Regions from separate parts of the Rossellomorea sp. LjRoot5 genome, predicted to be linked through region 2. Evidence: riboswitches for the same ligand, from Rfam matches in the RefSeq annotation. Region 2 holds a riboswitch; each other region holds the start of a gene.
What was found. Region 2 has a riboswitch for thiamine pyrophosphate ahead of thiT (energy-coupled thiamine transporter ThiT). Riboswitches for the same ligand answer to the same signal wherever they lie in the genome.

Region 1: it holds a riboswitch for thiamine pyrophosphate, as region 2 does, so the genes downstream of both, ACSQ2E_RS16155 (ABC transporter substrate-binding protein) here and thiT (energy-coupled thiamine transporter ThiT) in region 2, are expected to answer to the same signal.
Region 3: it holds a riboswitch for thiamine pyrophosphate, as region 2 does, so the genes downstream of both, tenA (thiaminase II) here and thiT (energy-coupled thiamine transporter ThiT) in region 2, are expected to answer to the same signal.

Annotation. Positions count from the first base shown of each region.
Region 1 is NZ_CAXUQN020000001.1:3,162,856-3,171,190, reverse strand. Features, by position in the region: gene ACSQ2E_RS16165 (aldo/keto reductase) at 1-327, opposite strand, end outside; gene ACSQ2E_RS16160 (phosphotransferase enzyme family protein) at 414-1,316, shown strand; TPP riboswitch at 1,387-1,496, shown strand; gene ACSQ2E_RS16155 (ABC transporter substrate-binding protein) at 1,664-2,650, shown strand; gene ACSQ2E_RS16150 (thiamine-binding protein) at 2,663-2,956, shown strand; gene ACSQ2E_RS16145 (ABC transporter permease) at 2,953-3,714, shown strand; gene ACSQ2E_RS16140 (ABC transporter ATP-binding protein) at 3,716-4,453, shown strand; gene ACSQ2E_RS16135 (transcriptional regulator SplA domain-containing protein) at 4,627-4,872, shown strand; gene splB (spore photoproduct lyase) at 4,885-5,913, shown strand; gene ACSQ2E_RS16125 (phosphatase) at 5,961-6,389, opposite strand; gene ACSQ2E_RS16120 (dicarboxylate/amino acid:cation symporter) at 6,762-8,006, shown strand.
Region 2 is NZ_CAXUQN020000001.1:4,075,031-4,083,365, forward strand. Features, by position in the region: gene ltrA (group II intron reverse transcriptase/maturase) at 1-591, opposite strand, end outside; gene thiT (energy-coupled thiamine transporter ThiT) at 1,262-1,858, opposite strand; TPP riboswitch at 1,931-2,029, opposite strand; gene ACSQ2E_RS20820 (hypothetical protein) at 2,099-2,398, opposite strand; gene ACSQ2E_RS20825 (thioredoxin family protein) at 2,668-3,033, opposite strand; gene ACSQ2E_RS20830 (histidine phosphatase family protein) at 3,038-3,580, opposite strand; gene ACSQ2E_RS20835 (ZIP family metal transporter) at 3,660-4,475, opposite strand; gene ACSQ2E_RS20840 (hypothetical protein) at 4,697-6,319, opposite strand; gene ACSQ2E_RS20845 (ABC transporter ATP-binding protein) at 6,322-7,107, opposite strand; gene ACSQ2E_RS20850 (GntR family transcriptional regulator) at 7,578-7,973, shown strand; gene ACSQ2E_RS20855 (ABC transporter ATP-binding protein) at 7,960-8,335, shown strand, end outside.
Region 3 is NZ_CAXUQN020000001.1:2,192,895-2,201,229, reverse strand. Features, by position in the region: gene ACSQ2E_RS11325 (energy-coupling factor transporter transmembrane component T family protein) at 1-356, opposite strand, end outside; gene ACSQ2E_RS11320 (ABC transporter ATP-binding protein) at 353-1,780, opposite strand; gene ACSQ2E_RS11315 (ECF transporter S component) at 1,794-2,372, opposite strand; gene tenA (thiaminase II) at 2,365-3,072, opposite strand; TPP riboswitch at 3,191-3,298, opposite strand; gene ACSQ2E_RS11305 (response regulator) at 3,563-4,162, opposite strand; gene ACSQ2E_RS11300 (histidine kinase) at 4,159-5,295, opposite strand; gene ACSQ2E_RS11295 (hypothetical protein) at 5,432-5,629, opposite strand; gene ACSQ2E_RS11290 (DUF6509 family protein) at 5,859-6,140, opposite strand; gene ACSQ2E_RS11285 (hypothetical protein) at 6,314-6,622, shown strand; gene ACSQ2E_RS11280 (hypothetical protein) at 6,669-6,851, opposite strand; gene ACSQ2E_RS11275 (branched-chain amino acid aminotransferase) at 6,892-7,479, opposite strand; gene ACSQ2E_RS11270 (exodeoxyribonuclease III) at 7,523-8,275, opposite strand.

The DNA.
Region 1 (8,335 bases), 910 kb from region 2:
CGAAGTGAGAATATGTTTTTTACTGGTGTTGTAGTGATGCGTCTTATGCTCCGGGCGATTGTCAGAAGGCAGGACAATGCCGCATTTTGTCACGATCTCCATCTTCTCCCGCAATGAAGGTTTAAGGGCAAGCGCCTCACCGAATAAGGTTTCGCACGTATAAGAACCATAAATATCGGCATGGTCAAACGTTGTGATTCCGTTTTCAATATTGTGTTGAATCAATGATAACGTATCTTCCTTGGACTGCTTCCAGTCTGAAAGTCTCCATAATCCATGAATGATCCTAGAGAATGATAAGTCTTCTGTCATTTGTATTCTTTGCATAGGTGAAACCTCTCTTCATATGGTATGTAGTTATACTTTCATAGTCATACTACATGTATATTACTATGTATTGAAAGGAAATAGAAATGATTGAACCTCTTCAGGATATCTTTAGTCATTGGGGAATGGATCCTACTTCCATGAAACCGCTACTTCTTCATCCGAATGTTACGAAAGTAAAGGCAGAAGGAAAGACCTTCTATTTGAAAAGAAGAGAGTATTTTTCCATTGAAAATCGAATGGAGGAGTTCTATCTAACCTCATATTTATTGAATCATCACCAGAACGTTGAATCTCCTATTTTAACTTCCTCACAAATTCCGTATGTAAAAGAAGGAGAACGAATCTATTCTTTATATGAAGCACTCGAAGGAACGCCATTGAAGAAATTTTCCATCGCCTCTCTCACAAATGCAGGAACATACCTTGCATCCCTGCATCTTATCCTTAAAGAATACCGGTGTCATAATGAAGTGAAGGGCTGGGAGATTGAACGGCATGTAAGAGAGTGGGTGAAGGAGCTTGGTTCTGAATCGATCGGGAGAAGGGGGCAAGGGATCCTATCGAGGATGAAGGGGTGTTGGAAACCCTATGAGTGTTTGCCCCAGCAATTCGTTCACAGCGACTACAATCCCGGGAATATTTTGATGCAGGGAGGAGAAGTGAGCGGGATCATTGATTTTGAACGGATCCGGACGGCACCCAGGATCACTGACATCGGCTACTTCCTCGCAGGGATGCTTAAAATGGTCCCAGAGGAGAAAAAAGATCATTCTATTAATTGGATCTTGGCTTTTATGAAAGGATATGAAAGCCAGGATCCTTTGACTGCAGGAGAGAAAAGGATCGTGCCTTCACTAGTCATTCTCTTTCTACTGCAATATGCCTTTTTTTACTTTCAACAAGGACATCCAGAAGCTGGTTCTTCCTGCATGGATTTCATCGAGAAACTGATTGGATCCGTTCATTTCCATGGAGTATTTCAATAAGAGAAGGAAAAGCTTGAATAACCTTTCGTTCTATGGCAAAGTAGGGAGGAAGATAACGTTTAATTTCATATTCCACGTGTAGGGGGACCGGAGTGGCCGGTTGAGATTGTATCGTGTAGATACTGACCCTTTGAACCTGAACTGGCTGATACCAGCGTAGGAAACATTCTCTTAAACGATACATAACCTGTTTAACGATGCGTCCCGCGGCTGAATCTTGGGGCGTTTTTTTGTTGTATCCCGGACTTTACGTCTCAAACTGCCATTGGTTTACATTCATTCTCAATAATAAGCGAAGAATAATGGAATGAAACGTTACACCGCAAAAGATCGAAGGAGGAATCACCATGAAAAAATGGATGTTCCTCATCTGCTCTGTACTTCTTTTATCCGCCTGTAATGGGGGAAAAGATACAGCCGATGAGAAGAAGGACAATCTTAAAAAAGTAAGTGTCGTCCTCGACTGGACACCGAATACCAACCACACCGGATTATATGTAGCGAAAGAAAAAGGCTACTTCAAGGATCAGGGATTGGACGTAGACATCATCCTGCCCGGAGAAGCAGGTGCCGATCAGCTCGTTGCATCGGGGAAAGCCGAATTCGGTGTTGGATATCAGGAGGGTGTCACTCAAGCGAGGGTTCAGGATGTACCGATCGTATCCATCGCTGCCATTATTCAGCATAATACGTCAGGGTTTGCTTCCCCGAAGAGTAAGGGTATTACAAAACCAAAGGATTTTGAAGGGAAAAGCTATGGCGGCTGGGGGTCACCCGTGGAAAAAGCCGTTATGGATTCAATCATGAAGCAAGAAAACGCGGATGTGGAAAAAGTGAAATTCATAAATATGGGAGACACCGATTTCTTTACTGCCGTTAAACGCGACGTGGATTTCGCCTGGATTTATTATGGGTGGACAGGAATCGAAGCAGAACTTCGCGGAGAAGAGTTGAACATGATGTATGTGAAGGATTATTCCGATAAACTGGATTACTACACTCCAGTCCTCACAACAAATGAAAAAATGATCGATTCAGACCCTGAAACGGTCAAGGCATTCATGGCAGCTGCTTCCAAAGGGTATCAATATACGATTGACAACCCGAAAGAGGCGGGGGAGATTCTGTTGGATGCAGCTCCAGACCTTGATAAAGAATTAGTCATGAAGAGTCAGGAGTGGCTCGCACCCAGATATAAAGATGATGCTGATCGATGGGGAGAGCAGAAACTGGAAGTCTGGGAGAACTATGCGTCATGGATGTATAAAAATGATTTATTAGATAAGAAACTCGAAAGCAAGAAAGCATTCACGAATGAATTCTTACCAAAATAAGGGGTGAACAAAATGGGGAACGCACTTGTAAGTATACAAATCATTCCGAAGACAAAGAACGGTGAAGATGTGATTCCATATGTGGATGAAGCGATCGCAATCATCGAAAAATCGGGAATACGATATGAAGTCCATCCTTTGGAAACGACGATGGAGGGGAATCTGTCACAATTATTCAAGGTGATTGAACAAATGAATGAACGAATGATTGAAATGGGAAGCAAAAACGTCATTTCCCAAATCAAAGTATTGTACCAGCCGGATGGGATCGAAATGAACGACTTAACGGAGAAATATAAAGGATGAGAACTTGGATTTCAAAAGGATGGAGACCCTTCTTGGTCCTCATCCTTTTATTCATTATCTGGGAAGTTGTTATTAACGTATTTGAGGTGCCAGCCTGGCTGATGCCGTCGCCTTCAGAGATATGGGAAGAAGGAATGGCTTCGTGGTCTGAGTTCAAGGGACATTTCTCATCAACGGCATTGCTGACAATCACAGGGTTTGCGATTGGCTGTTCAATTGGACTCGTGACAGCGGTCATACTGCATCTCCTGCCAAAGGTAAGGGAAGCGGTCTATCCACTCATGATCTTGTCCCAGAATATACCCATCATTGTCTTGGCTCCTCTCCTTGTCATTTGGTTCGGATTTGGACTCCTGCCCAAAATCATCGTCATTACCTTGATCTGTTTCTTTCCTGTTGCCGTTTCGGCGATGGATGGGTTCAGACAGACGAATGGGGAGTACATCCTTTATATGAAAATGTCAGGTGCAACAAAAGGGCAGATTTTCCGGAAAGTGGAGTGGCCACATGCACTGCCTTCCATCTTCTCCGGTTTGAAAATCTCAGCTACCTATAGTGTCATGGGTGCGGTCATTTCGGAGTGGCTTGGTGCTCAAAAAGGAATTGGCGTCTATATGACACTTGCATCCTCTTCCTTCAGGACCGACAGGGTGTTTGTCGCCATTTTCATGATCATGCTCCTCAGCCTGCTGTTCTTTGGAATCATCGTACTATTAGAAAAAATCATGGTGAAGTGGAATCGAAAGGAGGACAAATAATATGACGATGCTATCAATACAAAATATGTCCAAATCCTTTGATGGTGAATTGATTCTCGATGATCTTTCCATTCAAGTGGGGGAAGGTGAGTTCGTTTCTATTCTTGGCCCTTCCGGAAGTGGTAAAAGTACGTTATTTCACGTGATCGGTGGATTGTTCGCACCAGATTCAGGAGATATAAAGCTCGATGGACAGTCGATAAATGGCCGTAGAGGATCCATCAGCTATATGCCACAAAGTCCGTCCCTCTTACCGTGGAGAACGGTGATCGAGAATGTGATGCTTGGTCAGGAATTACACGGAAAGAGGGATAAGGAAATGGCGATGGGGATGATTGAACGTGCCGGCTTAAAGGGCTATGAGGACGCATATCCTGAGGATCTCTCAGGAGGGATGAAACAACGTGTCGCTTTTATTCGTGCACTGGTCAGTCCTCAATCCTTTTTATGCCTGGATGAACCATTTTCTGCCCTCGACGAATTTACCCGACTGGACATGCAGAGGTGGCTCCTTTCCATATGGGAGGAAGACTTAAGTTCGGTACTGTTTGTCACTCATAATATCGACGAAGCACTCTTCTTGTCGGACCGTATTATTGTGTTATCAACCAGACCGGCCCGTGTGCAAAAGGAGTTCAATGTGCCATTTCCGCGACCGCGTGAAAAAGAAATCCTTCTGACCGAGGAGTTCCTGAAATGGAAAACGGATATTTTTGAGGAATTGTCTCAATATGTGTAAATCATTGCTTATTGTTGCCCATAGAATTTTATAGGGTATAGAAAAAGAGGTTTCCGGTGCCAAGGGAGGCCTCTTTTTATTTGCCGGAATACGATTAAACATCTTTTACCATCATATTTCTATCTCGATTGACAGAAAATGAAAGTAATGAATGATAGGAAAAGGTGAGGAAAATGGAATTGAACGATCACTATATGCCATATCAAGCTGGCGATGTTGTTTACGTGATTTACCGCAACCCACATACACAAAGTGTGGCCAATGTGCAGGAAGCAGCGGTTGTGCACGATCCGGAAAACCCAAACGAATTAGCATTATTTCTTTATGAAACCTATTATCCGTTAACACATGAAGTAGCCGTCTATTCTACAGAATCAGAAGCAGAAGAGGCCTACTCACAAACATTTGGAGACCTGTAGGAGGGAAATAATATGGTAAAACCGTTCGTGCCTCAATTGGTCTATTTTGAACCCAATGCACTGGATTACCCATTAGGGAAGCAACTAAAGGAAAAGTTCGAGAAGATGGATGTGGAAATCCGTTATACTACCTCCCACAATCAGGTGCGAAATCTGCCTGGAGAGAATCATTTTCAAAAATACAGGATCGCCAAATCAACGTTAGTGGTGGGCGTGCGGAAAACGCTTAAGTTCGATACATCCAAGCCGTCAGCTGAGTATGCTATCCCGTTTGCGACAGGGTGTATGGGGCACTGCCATTATTGTTATCTTCAAACGACGATGGGTAGTAAACCTTATATTCGTACGTATGTGAATGTAGATGAAATATTTGAGGCGGCAGATCGGTATATAGAGGAAAGAGCACCTGAATTCACGCGTTTTGAAGCAGCGTGTACGTCTGATATCGTCGGCGTGGACCATCTCACGCATACGTTAAAGCGCGCGATCGAACATTTTGGTGAATCGGAGTATGGTAAGTTACGTTTCGTCACCAAATTTCATCACGTTGATCATTTGCTGGATGCGAAACATAATGGGAAGACAAGATTCCGCTTCAGTATCAACGCAGACTATGTCATCAAGAATTTTGAACCGGGTACATCCCCACTGGATAAAAGGTTGGAAGCAGCCGGTAAGGTTGCCAGGGCAGGGTATCCCTTGGGCTTTATCGTAGCTCCCATTTATATACATGAAGGATGGCAGGAAGGGTATAAGCAAATGTTCGAACACCTCGAAGCGCGCCTTCCGGAAGAAGCTAAAAAGGATTTAACATTCGAATTTATCCAGCACCGTTTCACGAAGCCGGCTAAAAGGGTGATCGAGAAGAATTACCCGATGACGAAGCTAGAATTAAATGAAGAAGAACGCCGATACAAATGGGGTAAATATGGAATCGGTAAGTATATATACCAGAAGGATGAAGAGCAGGAAATCAAAGATCATCTGTATGCTTATATGGAGAAGCAGTTTCCGAAAGCAAAGCTGGAATATTTCACGTAAAAAAAAAGGGACTGATTACATTAAACGTACCGTTGTAATCAGTCCTCTTAATGTAATTGTGGGAGTAAATGTTCCAAATCCTTTACCCGCATAGCAATTTCGTCACAAATTTCCTGGTAGTGTACCCATTCTTCAATCAATGTCGCAGAACGCTTTCGTGGATTCGGTAAGTTCCAATAGATGACTTTTTCTTCTAATTCAGAGGGAAGTTCGATCTTATCATCATATTCTGTATCCTGAATCGCAACGATAACCGAGGCCTCACCAAGTTCCTTCATTTCAATGCGCGAAAGAGGAAATGAACTGATATCGATACATAATTCTTTCATTGCCAGAACGCTGAATTCCTCACGGCTATCAGCAACCCATCCGGCACTTTTAAAAGACCAATCCGACACTTGGAGCTTCTCTGCCCAGCCCTCAGCCATCAAGCTGCGCTGTTGACTACTTGAAAGAAAATAGACGGTTTTATTCATAATCGTATGTTCCTTTCTATTTCATGCTGTTATTACTATTTACCCAATCACGTAAAAGATAATCCATGAAATGCGAAAAGAAATTTTTGGAAAGGCTTTCTTGGTAGAATGGATTCATTGAACTGCCTGAAATTATGAAATCTCGAGCCGTAAATCTAGTAAATTCGATGTGAATCTTCGTCAACCTTCTTTCATTTAATAAAAAATCAGTATAATGGGGGAAGGAGAATGAAGTTCTTGAACGAACTAGGCAGCCGGGGGATGACATCAGAGAAATTCATTCATTAAAAGTTCTAAAAATTTTTGGTTTTATAAAAATGATATAAGGGTAATATCTTTATACTATTTGGAAAATTATAGGGAGGTACATCTATGAAATTTAATTTGACAACAAAGATTATTACAGCCTTGATATTAGGGGCCGTAGTAGGATTGATTCTGAACATATTTGCAAAAGATTTATTCGATATATTAGATCCTTATCTGTTCACACCTCTAGGCAAGATTTTCCTCAACCTGATCAGTATGCTTGTCGTGCCGATTGTTTTTCTTTCCATCGTCCTTGGATCGGCAGGATTAGGGGACCCGAAGAAGCTTGGAAGAATCGGATTAAAGACGATCGTTTACTTTTTACTGACAACCTGTATCGCCATTGTCATCGGTTTGACTCTGGCATACATCATCGATCCGGGATTGGTGGAAGGAATCGACGCCTCTCAATCAGAGGGCTTTAAAACAGAAAAGGCTCCTCCTGTAGGCGAAACACTTATGAACATCATCCCTAAAAACCCTTTAACGGCCATGACCGAGGGCAATATGCTCCAGATCATCGCGTTTGCCATCTTCATCGGATTCGGATTGACGGCTCTGGGTGATAAGACAAAAGGAATCCTGAAACTTGTGGAGCAAGGAAACGACCTGATGATGTATCTCGTGACCCTTGTGATGAAATTCGCTCCATACGGAACATTTGGATTGATCGCTTCGGCAATCGGCAGTCAGGGTTCCAGTGCCCTGAAAGCGATGTGGCTTTATTTCGTAGTCGTATTAGCGGCTTTACTTGTTCATGCATTTATTACGTATGGCGGAACGATACTCTTACTCGCAAAGAAGAACCCAATTTGGTTCTTCAAGAATTTCAGTCCTGCCATGAGTGTCGGATTCAGTACATCCAGCAGTAATGCAACCCTTCCGATTTCAATGGACGTTGCCCAGCAGCGACTGGGTGTCTCAAAGTCGGTCAGCTCATTCGTTCAACCCCTGGGAGCCACGATCAACATGGATGGTACGGCCATCATGCAAGGGGTGGCCACGGTGTTCATCTCTCAGGTATATAATGTGGATTTATCCATGGAACAGCTGATTACCGTCGTCCTTACAGCCGTACTTGCAAGTATCGGTACAGCAGGGGTGCCGGGAGTCGGGTTGATCCTCCTGGCCATGGTATTAAGCAGTGTCAATCTTCCAGTTGAAGGGATAGGTTTGATCCTTGGGATAGACCGTCTATTGGATATGGCCCGTACATCCATTAATATCTCAGGGGATGCTGCATGTGCCCTGTTTGTATCCGAGTCAGAGAAAAAACGGACCATTAAGATCCAGAGGGGCGAATCATAACCGTTCCCGCCATTCTGCAAGGAAAAAGGTGAAATCAATACGATTTCATCTTTTTTTTGTAAAACTCTTTTCACAAAGATTGTTGTTTTCTAACATAGGAACTCTGAGGCTCTGTCTATGAGTATATGGATTGATGGTGAGGGGAACGGCTTCGCTTTCCGGCGGACGAACGGCCAAGCCTCCTCGCATTCGCTGCGGGGTCTTGTCTCGTCCGTTTTTCCGCAGGAGTCTACGCCGTTCCCCTCCCCATCTAATGAGATAGAGTGACAGAGCTTACCAGTGAAAAAACGAATGAAACAGCAAATTCAAGCTGAAATCAACCACTACTC
Region 2 (8,335 bases):
TGAATCTGAGCGATGGTAGGTCCCTTCTTCCATGTATCCAGCTTTTAGCCATTTCCAAATCATGTCTAGGACTGTACCGTCCGCTACATATTTGTTTAGGACCTTCATCAGTTTCTTGTGCGGGATATTGTCAAAGAAGCCTTTGATATCGCAATCATAAATGTGATTGTATCCTTGTTCAATATTCCACATTATAATTTGTACAACTCGTTTGGCTCCGCGATTTTGACGATACCCACATGACCAATTATGAAAGATATGGTCATCGAATTTTGGTTCTAATACGTTTCGCAGAGATTGTTGAACAATCCGATCTTCGACCGTAGGAATACCGAGAGGTCTCTGTTTTCCATTCTTCTTGCGTATATAGGAGCGTCTGACAGGAGTAGGCTCATATTCTTTCGCTCTCAGTTTGCCGAGTAGATTATCTAGATTTTCATCCAGGTTCTCCTCATACTTTTCAAGAGTTACTTCGTCGATTCCACCTGAACCTTTGTTGGCTTTTACTTTCTCCCACGCACTTTTCAATTTACGGTCAAACAGTAGTTGTCCGTATACACTATGCCATTTAAGCTTTAATTCTTGATTCACTACGTATTCCACACCTTTCATTGTGTACATTCAGTTCGTTTATACCGAAGTATCGTGGTCTGTTGTCATTACACACCTTTACTTGTGTAGAGTCACAAGGTCGTTCCCCTTCCGTTCACCAGATGTTTTGTCATCTGGCTACTTCCGTACTATGAGAACGTCTGACTTCTCTATCCACATTATCCATTTCGGAATTCCTTATAGGACAATGCCCTGACGGTAAGATAGAGATCTCACGGGGTCATCGCACTTTCCTTCTGTACATACCCAGCACCATCACTTGATAAGTTGAGCTCATTCGGCTGATTCTTTGAATGAACACCTTTAAGACTTCCCATTATTTTCGCATGGTCGCCAACTTACCCAGCCGCCGTGCTTCACACTTTTTGCATTTGGGTCTGCACATCCGACTACGGGTCTCTCGATTATCCGCATCTCCTCCGAACACAATCTCACAATTATGCCCTAGATTAGTCTTCGTTAGTTGTATCAGCACTCTAACGGAAGGACTTTCACCTTCGAGACGATGAATCTTCCGGGATTCGGGAGCCGTTTATACTACGTATCGTACTCCAACCCTTAACAATTCATCTTGAGTGTGGAACACTCAAGGTGCGACTGCCCGTCGCACGAAAAAACCGACCCTATTAAAGGATCGGTCGATAAGATTTTACGATGCCTTTCGGCTGATTTCCTGTTGATGCGACTGCACTTTGATCAATCTTGGTGCCATATTTGCTATGAACACCAACACTATGGAGCATAAAAATGCCGAACCCAACATGGTGATTCCGTTCATGACGAAAGAGAATAGCAACGGGGACATATCGTCCGGTGCATACTCGGCAAAGAACACGAACCCGGCGATAAAATGCCAGAAATAACGGGCAAGGCTTCCTGCAAATGTTGCGATCACTACCCATAAGATCGCTTTGGATCGTCGGCTGCTTCCCAGTGCGTCCTGTATCCTCCCCGCAAAAAGCCCGGCAAAGCCGATAAAAGCAAAGGCGATGAAGTACTCAATCACCATTTGAACCGGGGTCGCAATCCACGCATCCCCGAGGGCAATCTGAAGGATCCCCCATAAAAAGCCTCCTATCAATCCTGCTCTCCATCCTCTTCGATAGGATAATAGAAAGATTGGAACCATAGCAATTGAAATCGAGATACTCGGTGATAGCTTAATAGAAGGCAGCATATCGAGAATGACTGCAAAAGCCGCCATCAACGAAGCTTCAAGCAATACGACAAGTCGAGTGTTTTTCATAACAAAAATCCTCCTTATGTAATAAAACGAAACCATAAGGAGGGAGAATGAAATAATCGAAATAAGCACTATGATGCATATCTTCCACATCCCTACGCTAGTCCTAACTAACAGGTTCAGAGGGTCAGAACAGATTGTTCACTCTCAGCTTTCGCTCCCCTTGTGGTACCGTTTATAAAGTTGTTATGGTTTATTATACATGAAGAATGATATTTGAAAAGCATGATAAGGAACTTTTTCTTAAGGTGTCTCACTAAGAGGATCATGAAGGATGATGACGGGCATTGACTTAGGGGTGACCATAAATCCATATACCTTACCATCTTTGTCCTTATACGCTACAGAATAATCTCCGAACTGGGGTGAGAATTCGACGTTTTGGTATTCAAGGTCAAGTTCCTGATATTTCAGGCTCACATACAGGTTGGTGGCGATTCTTGCCGTCAGATGTTGTACAGTGGAAATCCGGTTGGCTACTATTATGAGGATGATTGCGAAACAGAGTAACATGACTTTCTTTGTCCTGGACAATCTGATCATTCATCAAGCCCCCTTTTATTTCTCATAACTACTATACTCTTATACTCTCTATTATATACCTATTCACTGAACCATGACAAAAGAGCTACTCTAATGAGGTATGTCAAAATACCCATTTTTAGCAGCTCTTTTAAGTTTTAAGATTAAATATGAAATTATAATCCAACCTATCATTTATGTTTGAGCTCTCATATTTTACATCCTAAACAACTGTTTAACCTATCCAAGCCAGACCAATCAACGTTTTCACTTACTAATCAAACGTTTGTTTAGTCGTCTAACATCTCTGTCAGGCGTGAAATCTGGCTGTGAAGTTCGTCGATTGGAACGAAGCGTGCTTTTCTGACCATTTCTTTGCCGTCTACAAATACGATGATGACGGGCACGGTGAAGATGGAAAACTCTCCTGCTATTTCCGGGATTTCTTCTGCATCGGCATGGATGGATCTCACAGATTTGAAATCCTTCAACATCTCTTCCACCTGTGGCAGGAGTGCGTGACAAACAGAACAATCGGGCCTTGATATGTATAGCAGTAGCAGTTTCTCAGCTTCCAGCTTTTCATGGATGGCTTTCAGTGAATGAACTTCTTCCATTTTCGGTTTCCCTTCTGAATTATTGTACCGATTGGGCAAGTGATCACCCTGTCCGGTCTTGATATACATACAACTTCCCGTTGGAGGGTCTCCTGAACGACGGTCCAGTAAATCCCCGCTTTCGTAATTCTTTTTTCATAAATATCATGATTCCCCCATGACCTACGATGAGCACATCTTTCCCTTCCTGGACGACCCTATCGACCACAGCACGGATCCTCTCTTCGATTTCCCGCTTGCTTTCAGGCTGGGACCGATGATTGAACCACCAGGCGAGCCTTATGAATGCTAAATGAAGGAACAGTGGCAGCTTCCTGTCAGACCGGAATATGGGAGATAATTTGATTTCCCTCAGTTCCTTTAGAAAGGTAATTTCTCCTTCATAAACCGTTTCAGCCGTTATTTGAGCCCTTGATAAGTCACTGGAATAGCAGCTTTTCCATTCAATATCTTTTAGATCAACTGTATTGCTTTCTACGCCTGAGATATCATATTCTTCCACCCACTTCATCAGCTCATCACTCGTTACATACGAAGCAGGATAACCCCTGGTTACTTTAAAATGCCTTATAAGACCAATCTTCATACAGATCCCCTCCCCCTTCCATTATACTAGTTTATGGAAGGGAAAAGGCATGCGCTTTGGGCGCATGCCTTCTGATTAATCATCCTAAAGAAACGTCCAGAATCATCATCACAACAAAACCGAGCATTAATCCCATTGTGGCCAAGTCCGTACTTCCTGAGGATTGCGACTCAGGAATCAGTTCTTCGACGACGACGAATATCATCGCTCCCGCCGCGAAAGCAAGGGCATAAGGCAGCAGCGGCTGCACCATCAGGACGGCAGCGGCTCCGATCACGGCTGCAATCGGCTCTACGATGGCTGATAGCTGACCGTAATGGAAGGATTTCAAACGGGACATCCCATCTCCCCTCAGCGGAATGGAAAGAGCTGCCCCTTCAGGCATATTCTGAATACCGATTCCGATGGCAAGGCCGATGGCTCCCACTAAGGTTGCGTCTCCGAGGCCAAGTGACGCAGCACCGAAGGCAACACCGATGGCAAGACCTTCCGGAATATTATGGAGGGTGATCGCCAGGAATAATAAGGTCGATTTTTTGAATTTGGTTGGAGGTCCTTCGGCTTTTTCCGATTCGTTCCCCAAGTGTAAATGCGGTACGACAAAGTCTAAAAGTCTAATAAATATGCCGCCAAGTAAAAAGCCGATGGCAGGGGCAAGCCATGGTATCTGACCGTTTTGCTCACTGAACTCTATTGAAGGCGCAAGCAGTGACCAAAACGATGCTGCTATCATGACTCCAGCGGCAAACCCGAGCATCATGTTCAACGTATGCTTTTCTATTTTCGTAAAGAAAAACACCGTGGCTGCTCCAAGGGCCGTCAGCCCCCATGTCACCAGACCGCCGAACAGCGCCTGCATCGTAGGATTAAATCCACTTAACCAGTCTATGAACATACGAACCACTCTCCTCCGATCAACATTTTGAATACTACCATCTTGCATCAAGGAAACTTTCTTTGTCAAAGGAAACGGCATACTACCTATTTACCAGTGCCCATTATTTTTCTATATATATGTCATTCGCTTGAAATGGTGTATGTATCGTTTATACTTTCCATACAACCATGGGGGATATACAAAAAACGCCTCTGCCTTATAAGACAGAGACGTGCTTCCTACTCAACCCTTATGGCTGTTTTCCATAAGATCAGGTTGAGGACGAGTAAAAGGAGGAGATAGCCCGGGATGCCGAACGGGATCTGAAGGGCCAGGAAATGAAGGCCAAAGAACACTCCTACGATGAGATAAAACGGCAGCACCTTCCAACTGTCACTTTGCTGAACTCCTTCAAAGCTTTCGGAAAAAGGCAACGATCCTCTCATCAATGCCAGGCAGATCACGGTAAAGATACAGGCGCTAATAAAAACGATGACGATCTCGGGGATTATCCGGAAACCAAACAGGATGATAAAGACAATGCTTATGATGGCATATAGCGGAAGGAACAGTTTCATAAGAAAGGCCTTCAATGTCCCTTTGTAGATGGACACACGGCTCGCGACTGGTGCTACTTTGTACACCCAGGATCCCTTGTATTTCCCTGAATAACTGAGCATCATCACGACTGTCGGTATGACGATGAAGCTTGAATAGATCGATAGGTACATGCTTGAAGTCAGGAGATCTTCCCTTGTTCCATCCATCAATCCATTGAAGATGAATATAAACGGCATGATGATGGCAAACCCAAGGGCGGGATACACCTTCAACTTAAATTCCCTTTCATTTTTCATCATATAATGGGCGAACCTGTAAAATGCCCGCTCTTCGCTCGACTTGGATAATACCTTCATGAGACCATCCCCGAACCGGATACGGGCTTTCTTCTTCTTACCGCCATGGGAAGATAATTTCTGAAGATTCTTCTCAAATGTCGGCAATGCTTTCACATAAACGATAAGAGCAAGGAATGGGATCAGTACCGCGGTACATGAAAGAATCAGGATCATGGTCTGGTGATTACCGTTCAGGAACCATTCAAACGGAGCTCCGAACCAGATGGGAGGCAGAAAGATATTCCACCAATCCGGTGTAAAAGAGATCGTCAAATCCACAAATTCAAAGGAACGTGCCACCACCTGATATCCTACGGCAAGTCCGATGGATAATCCGATCTGCACATAGTTGATGATATCCTTCAGTTTTTCCCCATCAAAATATTGAAGGATAAAATAATAGAGCATAGCCGTAAATACAACGATGAAGATGTTCATCAAGATGACCCCTGCCAGGAAAATGAAAAAGAAGGAAAGACCTTGATTGATCAACCCTACGACCAATGGAATGGCGGTCAGGGAACCCGTCAGGAAAAACAGATAAATAAACACATGAAGCGTTTTAGCCAGGCTGATGGTTTTCCTTTCGACAGGCTTGGTAAACAGAATCGTATGATCTCGGATGTCCAGAATGACGACTGAGAAATCAGAAATCATCGACGTCATGACGATGAAAATAAGTACGGTAAAGGTGATGCTCATCTGAAAAACATATTGATCTCCCATCACAATGAAAGGAATGACGAATAATCCAAACAGCGCATATACCCAGAGGGATTTAATAAAACGGTTTTCATCCTTCCCTTTCTTCCTTCCCTGCTGTTGGAAGATCGTAGGCACACGCCTTTGATCCATCGTCAGCTTGACTTGAAGTATCTTTCTCAACAACCTGTAATCGAATCCAAGCCTCGTAAACAATCCTTGAAACCAATCCAGAAACAATAGGGTACGAAATTCCTTCATTCTTACACCTCTTGCACAACAGAAACAATTTCCGCTGCCGTTTCTTTATGCTCATTGAATCCGGTTAATTGGTTGAAGATTTCCTCCAGTGACCCTTCCATATTCTGATTCTTCAATTCTTCAAAACTGCCATCCGCCACGATTTGGCCGTTATGCAAAAGAACGATACGGTTGCTGATCTTTTCCACAACATCCATGATGTGAGAGGAATAGAAGATGGTTTTCCCCTTTGCGGCAAGCTGGGCGAGGAGCTCTTTAAAAATCATGACCGAGTTGGCATCGAGTCCATTGATGGGCTCATCCAAAAATAAAACATCGGGATTATGTAATAAACTCGAGATGATTAGAATCTTCTGCTTCATCCCTTTTGAATAAGATGCGATCCTTGATTCATATACTTCTGATAGTCCAAACAATCCGATGAGCCTCTCCGCTTTCTCCTGCGCCTTTTTTGGTTCCATTCCGTATAGTTCACCCATGAATGTGAGGTACTCTTCTGCTGTCAGGTTATCATAAAGATCCGCCATCTCAGGCACATAACCTATCCGTTTCTTATATTCTACGGAACTACCGGATATATCTTCACCGAATAGCGTCACTTGCCCCGAACACCCTTCTTCAAGGCCGAGGATAATCTTGACCGTCGTACTTTTCCCGGCACCATTCGGACCGATATAGCCGATGATCTGTCCTTTATACACATCCAGCTGGACACCCGTCAACACTTCCTTACTACCAAACTTCTTCTTCAAATCCCTTATCGACAAAATCGGTTCACGTACGTCCATAACAATCCCCTTTTTCCTTTAGATATGCCTATATGCTAACATAAATTCCATTTTATGGTGAGAGGTTCATGTGATAAATAAAATAACGAATCATTGTGGACGTTCTCCTACCCATGCGCTTTACGTCTGTCCTCATCCATTCAATATTAGCTATAAGGTTAAGACTGTATTTAGTGTTGAATTACTATGATGTTTTCAAAAAGTTATTTCTGAAAGTTTATTGGATTTTGTATCATCTTTAAAAATTGGTACTAAGTTGATTGGAGTGGAAGGATGCTCGCTTTCCTCACCGCCAGCCCCGAGGAAAGCGAGCATCCTGGAACGGAAATCAACTACTGCTTTCTACTAAAACATTACAACAAACTATTTGAAATTTTTTTCATTCCCCCCTTCCCAAACTGGCAGAACTTGTTATATACTTTAACTGTATTAAGACACATAGTACACTACACACAGTCGGGAGGGTGGATATGTTTGAGCTTGATTTAAGAAGTCGTAAACCCATCTATGAACAATTAGTCGAAAAGCTTAAAGAATTAATCATCAATGAAGTGCTGAAGCCGGACGAACAATTACCTTCGGTTCGTACCCTGGCACAGCAGCTGACCATAAATCCAAACACAATCCAAAAAGCCTACAGGGAACTCGAATCTCAAAGATTCATTTATTCTGTGAAAGGACGGGGTAGCTTTGTTAATCCTTCAAGTCACATTCAAAACGCGGAGAAAATCATGAAAGTAAAAGAAGAGTTGTCTAAACTTTTGTCTGAAGCCCTTTACTTGGGGATCACAACGGAAGACTTAAAGCAGATGATTGCAGAAATCGAGGCAACGGTTGGGGGTAATCAAACTGATGATCGAGATTAAATCCATAAACAAAGCCTTTGAAGGCACAAAAATCTTACATGACATCTCTTTCTCTGTTCAAAAGGGATCGATCTACGGCCTGCTCGGATCGAACGGTGCAGGAAAGACCACTTTGTTGAAGACCATCGCGGGAGTGTTAAAGCCTGAAAGTGGAGAGGTGTCCGTAAACACCCAGCCCGTCTATGAAAATATCCCGACGAAGGAAACCCTGTTTTTCATTCCTGATCAACCGTTTTTCTTTGCTCATTACTCATTGACTCAAATGGCCCGTTTTTACCAGAACACTTATAGCCGTTGGGATGAGGATCGCTTTCAATCATTGAGTAAATTATTCGGGATTGATCCTCATAAAAGCCTTCATA
Region 3 (8,335 bases), 1.9 Mb from region 2:
AAAAGAGCGAATAGGAATGCCCTCAACCCTATATGAATCCCCCTGTAAAAACTTTCCTCCGTTACTTGAATCATCCCCCAAGTAAGCCACTTCGTCTCTCCTTTCCCAAACATGATCATCGAGGATGCCGTAGAGAGAAAGACAAGAAAGAATGGCAGGGCCATCAATAGTACTAACCTCATTGAATATCCAGAGAATGACCCCAATAAGAGGAAAGTGAACAACGTCAAATACACTAGCCAGTTCAGGTAATGAACGAATAATAAAAATAGAAAAAGTGTGATCATCACAATCAATTTCATACTCGGGTTAATCTGATGGAGCCAGGTGTGTTTATGAACCATTTCCATATTCATAATGCTTCACTCCTCACTACTTCTACATCCACATCTTGAACCAGTCTTCCTTTTTCAATTGTCCATATCCTGGTTGCGAAGTGTCGGATGATTCTAACATCATGAGTCACCATCAATATGGTTACGCCTTCACGCTGTAACTCCAGAAGCAATTCGATCAGTTCAAACGTATTATGAGCGTCCTGTCCGAAAGTCGGTTCATCCAATAACAGAATCTTCTTATTCGGAACGATGGATGCTGCAACACTTAACCTGCGTTTTTGACCCACAGATAAAGAATAAGGATGATGTTCCTTAAATGAACGAAGGTTGAATCGCTGGAGTAGCTCATAAACCTTTCTCTCCACACTCTCTTCATTCAAGTTCTTTAGCCGGTAACTATAGGCCAATTCGTCATAAACGCTATGAGTGACAAACTGTAATTCTGGATTTTGAAAAACAAACGCACAATCTTGGGGGATCTTTTTCCCTTTCATCTGTATTCCGTTTAATTCGTACGTCCCGCTTGTATAAATGAATTTCATTAGACTGTGCAGTAACGTTGATTTCCCTGCACCATTCCTTCCTGTAATGGCAATCCATTCCCCTTTACGAATCGAAGCAAGTGGAAGAAGAATCTTCTCTTCTTTTTGAATATAGCCTTTGAAGTCCTCCATTCTTGCAATCACAGGTCCGAACGGGGGAATCTCCCTCATTTGACGGGATGACAGATATTCCTCCCACGCGCCCGGGTACCAGGCACCCAAGTTCTTCAACGTACCTTTGTAATGGTTCAATATCCACTCTTTCGCTCCATCCGCCATAATGGTTCCATTTGAATCGAAAAGAATGATTCGATCGATCATGTCAAGAACATGATCAAGTTTATGCTCTACGATCACCAAGGTTTTATTTAAAAAGACCTCTTTGATTGTTTTCCAGACAGACTTTGTACTTTGCTCATCCAACAATGAAGTCGGTTCGTCCAGGAACAAAGTATCGGGTGTCAAGGCAAGTGCCGAAGCAATGGCCAATTTCTGCTTCATGCCTCCTGATAATGTTGAGATTTTCGTGTGGGGATCATCAAGTTCCAGTCCCACCTCCGATAGCAGCTGTCGTATTTCTCCTTTCATTTCTTCACGGGGAGTCCGTAAATTCTCCAGCACAAAGGCCAATTCTTCATCCACGAAGGGCATACAAAATTGCGAGTCCGGATCCTGAAATACATAGCCATAAGAATCAGACACCTCCAATTTAGCAGCTCTCATGGGAACATCCACAGATCGGGGGATCACCCCTGATAAAACATGGAGAAGTGTTGTTTTACCACATCCTGATGGTCCCAATAGCAATACTTTCTCCCCTTCATTGATAGACAGACTGACATCATTAAACATCCGTTTTTCCGATCCGGGAAAAGTAAGGCGAAGGTTTTCGACATGCATAAGCATCACCCCTTTAATGGTTCAATACATCGTAATCATCCTGACTTGCACGTCTGACTAGACTTGTGACTCCGGTTTTCTCGAGGGCCCTGACCAAATAAAATGAACCTGCACCTGCGATGACAATGGACCCCAGTAATCTCGCAACGACAAATAATGACAGATTCCAGAAAACCAAATCCCCCATATACCCTTTCATGTAATCCATGAAGATGGAGCCACATGATGACCCGACCGCTGCAAAACATATAATTGAAAGATCATAGCGTTTATATTTCGCTACTAAGAAAACCAATTCTGCCATCAATCCTTGAATGACTCCGAATAAAAGGACCTCGAGTCCCCACTCAGAACCCATAAGAAACTCTCCCGAAGAAGCGGCGATTTCGGCTAAAAGAGCGACGCCAGGTTTACGGATGACCAAAAAAGCAACGGTAGCCGCCATAAACCACATTCCATAGATAAATTGATCCGCATGCAATCCGATTGGTTTTAACAAGTTATAAAATGGCCCCCAAAGCTTATAAATGACACCAAACATGATGGAAATGACCACCGTCACTAAAATGTCTGTCAGTTTTAATTTAGACATTTTGTTCACTCATTTCTTTACCGGCACCGAGTGCATGCTGAAACGGCCATTTTTCAAGGGTGTAAGCCATCTCCCAAAACTGCAATTCGTAAATGCTGCTCAATATGAAATTTTCTTTCATTCTTTCTCTATCACATTCAGTCATGGTTGCTGCCAATACATCAAGCCGATTTATTTGTTCTTCCACTAACTCTTTGAACCAGTCTCCTCCGTATGCCTTAATCCATTCCTGGTAAACGGGCTCTCCCGGCTTGCATGATTTCAAGCGTTCCCCTATCTCGTAATAGAGCCAGTAGCAGGGGAGAATCGCTGCCAGGATATCAGCTAAACCTCCATATCGCGCGGAACGATACATATGTGACGTATAAGCGTACGCTGTAGGGGCTGGTTTGAAATTCTTTCTTTCCTCTTCTGTGATGCCTAATCGTTTGGAGAAATTTTCATGGAGTGAAAGCTCTGCTTCATTGGTTCCTACAGCGTGCGCTGCCATTCGTGATGTCGTATGTATGTCCATTGCCTTTGATGCACCAAGCGCCTGCACCTTCGAGAAATGTGAAAGGTAATAGGCATCTTGCAAAAGATAATACTTGAACTTCTCGATGGGGAGTGTTCCATCCCCGATTCCTTTAACGAAAGGGTGATGAAAGCTTGCATCCCAAATGTCCTTGACTTCGTTTCGTAAAACGGTTGAAAATGACATGATTTCCTACTCCTTTTCCAGACGACCCGAAATGGGCAACAAAAAAAGCCACTTCCCGTGATGCATACAGCATACAGAAAGTGGCTTGAGATCAGAATAATAGAATTGTATTCTTTGCGACCGTCAAACACCACTTCCCTACGCTGGTCTCAACCAGATCAGGTTCAAAGGGTCTTAAAGTCACACTTTAATCTCAGCCTTTTAGAAGGCACCCCTAGTGGATCGTCTTATGAAATTTTGTTTTCGATGTTATCGTATCATGATTCAATGAGTTGTCAACACAATTTAAACAAATAACGATTCTTTAACGGTTTCAGATTTGCTGTCGGATTCAATGACAGCAAAAGGTGCAGCATTATAAATCTCACAAAAAAATTTTTCGAAAAAAGATCTTCAATCTATTTTCTCCTTGTTATTAGAGACGAATAAATATTCAACTTAATGAAAAACTATAAAAAGGACGGAGCTGCAAGAAGGTCCGTCCCTCGTTTTATTTAAACCATCCCTTTTCTTTCGATTGGGTGATGGCTTCGATTCGGTTTTTCACTTCCAGCTTGTCGAGGATCGTGGAAATATAGTTCCGGACCGTTCCCGTTTTGAGCTTTAGTTCATCGGCGATTTCTTTTGTGTTTTTCCCGTCGGCAACCAGCTCCAACACTTCTTTTTCCCGGTCTGTTAGGGGATTCTCTTCACTGTATACGTCATCCATCAGCTCAGGGGCGTATATACGCTTACCATCCATCACAAGCCGGATAGAGTTCGCCAGTTCTTCACTGGGACTGTCCTTCAACAAATATCCCTTCACTCCACCCTTTAATGCACGCTGAAAATAGCCTGATCTGGCAAAGGTTGTAAGGATGATCATCTTACAATCTTGCCCCTTTAATTCCTCTGCCGCTTCTAGTCCGGTCTTTTCTGGCATTTCTATATCCATGATACAAATATCCGGCTTCAGTTCATGAACGAGGGAAATGGCTTCTTCTCCATTGCCTGCTTTTCCAACCACTTCCATATCATCTTCCAGGCTCAATAGGGATCCCAATGCGCCCAACAACATCCGTTGATCTTCCGCAATCACAATTCGAATCATTCCATTCCCTCCCTGTCTGTCTGCTTGATTACTTTCGGTACCCGCATGATCAAGGTGGTGCCATCCACCCAAACAATATCAAGGCTTCCGTTGACAAATTCCAATCGCTCTCTCATCCCGATCAGGCCACTGCCTTTGGATTGTGTGTAATCACTTCCGATTCCCACACCATTATCTTTCACAACAATGGTCATTTCTTTTTCCGATTCTTCAATACTCAGTTCACAGGTAGAAGCCTTGCTATGTTTCACCACATTGGTCACAGCCTCTTTCAAGCACATGCTCAAGATGTTTTCCAAAAAGAGTGAAGTTTGAGGGATAGCGGTGTCATCAGTCATACGGAATTCGATTTCTGCGGCTTTTAAGAGTTGTTTGACCCTGACGATTTCGTCTTTCAAACGAATTCCCCTCATCTGGGAGACCATCGTCCTGACCTCACTTAATGCGGTTCTTGCCGTTTGTTGAACATCCTGTAATTCACTTCGGGCCTGCTCCGGGTCCTTGTATATCAATTTTCTCGCAAGGTCGCTTTTCAGTCCGATCAATGAAAGCTTTTGACCCAGTGTGTCGTGGAGATCCCTGGCAATCCTCTGACGTTCTTCCTGTTTGACGAGGTCCGATATTCGCTTATTGGCATCTTCCAACTGATCTTCCAAATGAACCTGTTTATTCCGATTATAAATATTGAACGGAAGCAGGATGACGCTGATCCAGATGATCAGAATGAAAGGAAACTGGGATAGAAATAATTCATCCTGCAGCACGAAGTTATAATTGATCGATGCCGTCGTCAGTACAAGATGAATGATGTAAAGGGTCAGAAACGCAACCCGGTTTTTTATATTCCCGTTATAGTAAGCGATGTAAAAGGCGAAATAGATAAAATTAAACTGGATGGTCATGGTGATGGAAATCGCAATCAATATCGATGTCCATAAATAAACCGGCCAATCCTTTGAGATGAAAGCAAAACGTAAAGAAATGAAAAATGTAATGGTCAGGAAAATCCCTACCGCAATTTCGATCGTAGAAGATGATTGAAAGATAAAGTAAAATGGCAGGATGCTGATGATGCTCCATATGTATGGAGAAATACCTGAACCTCTTTGGTTGTTGATGAATTTTTTCGGCATTTGCACGCTGAATACCTCTTTTGCTTTCAATGTTTTGAATATGTCTCCTATATTATGACATACATGGACCTGATTTTCACATATTGCCTATGAGAATTTATTTATCTCCAGAGGTGTTATTATCCGGTGAGGAATACTAATATTTCCGGTTTTGAATTCTTTTTTGCTTCTCCATGACCTCATAGGATTTGTGGATGATGTCAGTTAAGACGTCACCCTTATAGACCCTTCCGATTTTCGTGTTCTGCTGATAGTATTCTACAATTTCATCCAATTTCTCTGACGTTTCTTTATCAACTCTTACATTAAGTTGCATTCTTCCTTGATCTGACAAGGTTCGCCCTCCTATTATATCACTCTGATATCAATTGCTAGCACTTTGTTATCACTAGTATATCACTTGCTATAAGAGTTATATACAGTTCAAATATCATATTTACCCACACAAATTAGGAAACATTGATGTTTTAGATGAAGCGTATTGTGGTGACAGTAATAAGCACCAAATAAAAAACATCATCCCGATTCATTAACCATTGAAAAGGATGATGTTTTGCATCAATTTATCCGATATGTTCCTGGCAGTATGTCAGGATGAGGTTTTCTTCCTCTTCTTCTAATTCAAAGTCGAGAAATGACTCGGTATTTTTTTCAATGATTGTGGATTGGACGATCCTTGCTCCATTTTCGTCCCGGACAAAAATGGCTTTTATGTAAATACCCTGTTCCGAATACAGTTCATCGTCTTCGGGTACGTCAACATCAAGTAACACTTCATACCGATCCCCACTTAAAATACCTGTTGGGTCTTTAAGTTCTTCCACATGATGATTAGTAATATTCATTTTTCTATCTTCCTTTCAATATCAAACAAGTTTCTGCTTATCCTCCTATTATACACGTTCCACCATCCTTTTTAAAATGTATTCCCTATCTGACCCGGAATGGATTTGAATAGGCTTCCTTCACAAACTTCGCTATAATAATGGTAGATCTATCGTTTAAGGAGAGATTTGAATTGAACTCTAAAGAAATGCAGGAAAAAATCATTCAAAATTACCAGAAGGATGAGCATATGATGATCCTTGTATTCGCACAATGGTGTGTGAATCACGATCTCGATCCCGCTGAACTTTATCAACGGGCCTATCCCCAACAAGGAGATAATCCTGCCCTGCAGCAAGGAATCGACTTGACCGTTTCCAAAGAAGAATCCGAAGAAATTCCAGATACCACTATACTCGGCGTCCTATCCCTATTCGGAAATGATGACCTGGCTCATGTCGTGACAGAAGAAATCAATAAACGTACCAAAGATAAAAGATAAATGTACATAGAGGGACGGACCTTGCTAGAGGTCCGTCCCTCTACTTTTACATAAAATCAAAGTAATAACGAATGATGTGAAAGAAGATCGGCGAAGTATTTCCGGGATCAAACTGTGGGAGAAGCTGCCTGCGCTGATCACTCCTGAAGACTTCAGAAAGCACCCTCACTTCCACTTGGTCTATGAAGGAAAGTTGTTCGATTACGAGCCGGTCAAACAAAAAAGGCAAAATAAAATCCCTCTCGGATTCGTTCGAGAGGGATCTTATTTTATGACTCATCTATACTTTGAAGAAGGTTGAAAAGAAAATCATAGATAAGCTCGTAAACCGACAGCAAGGTTTGGCTTTCATTAAAATCACTGTGGTCATTCAAAGTGAAATTCAAGTCCCACAACCCATCTTCACCATTAAACAACAGATCATAAGATGCTTCACCTTCAAGAGACTCATCTAAATAATGCTCTATCTGACTACGATACTTCTTTTGCAGCTTTAACCCAAGCATCGCATCATAAGTACCAAATACGTCGTCCACTTCGACGGAAACGGCCTCCACTCCAATCAGAGCGAACCATTTGGATTCAAGGAAAATGAACTCGTTTTTATGTTGTTTCAAATAAGTGATTGGCTGATTGAGAAAGTCATCAGATTCTTCCCCGATCAGTTCTTCCGTTTCTTTATCACAACGCTCAATATATGCATCCAGAAAACGTGAATCCGCTTGCGGGGTGGCAACCTCGTCAGCTTCCAGTAAACCGTGATTTAACACATAGTTCCTCTCTTGTTTAAACAAAGGAACAGGAACTTCAGATACTTTCGTTTCATCAATATATTGCTGTATTCTTTTCTGTAACATTCAATTCCCTCCACATGGATTGTTTCTATACTTTCTTTATGTACTACTCTAACTCCAAGTATACAGGACAATGATCACTGCCGTGAATATCGGAGTGAATTTCAGCTTTAGCTATTGAAGGCGCTAATAGATCGGAAACGATAAAGTAATCAATCCTCCACCCGATATTCCGTTCACGTACTTTACTCATATAAGACCACCAACTGAAGGCGTCATCCTTATCAGGGTATAGATAACGAAAACTATCCACAAAGCCCTCCTGGAGCAGCAGACTCATTTTTCCCCTTTCTTCATCGGTAAAACCTGAATTCCCACGGTTTGGCTTATCATTTTTCAGGTCAATTTCAGTATGAGCAACATTCAAGTCCCCGCATAGAATGACCGGTTTATGTAAATTCAATCCCACGAGATATTCCCTTAAGGCATCCTCCCATTCAAGTCGTTCATCGATCCTCGAAAGATCTCTTTTCGAATTAGGCGTATACACATTCACCAAGTAAAAAGAATCATATTCACATGTTATGATTCTCCCTTCAGGTTCTATTTCCTCATCACGAAGACCAAAAGAGACGGCTAGTGGCTTCTGTTTAGTGAAGATCGCAGTTCCTGAATATCCCTTCCTCATCGCGTAATTCCAATATTGGTGGTATTCACTTAAGTCCAGTGAAATTTGCCCTTCTTGAAGCTTAGTTTCTTGAAGACAAAAAATATCTGCATCCATGCGATGAAAATAATCTAAAAACCCTTTTTTCACACATGCTCTAATTCCATTTACATTCCATGATACCAGCTTCATAGTTATTTATTAAACTCCTTTACTCTTAACAATACTCCTTATTATCCTACCATAAAATCA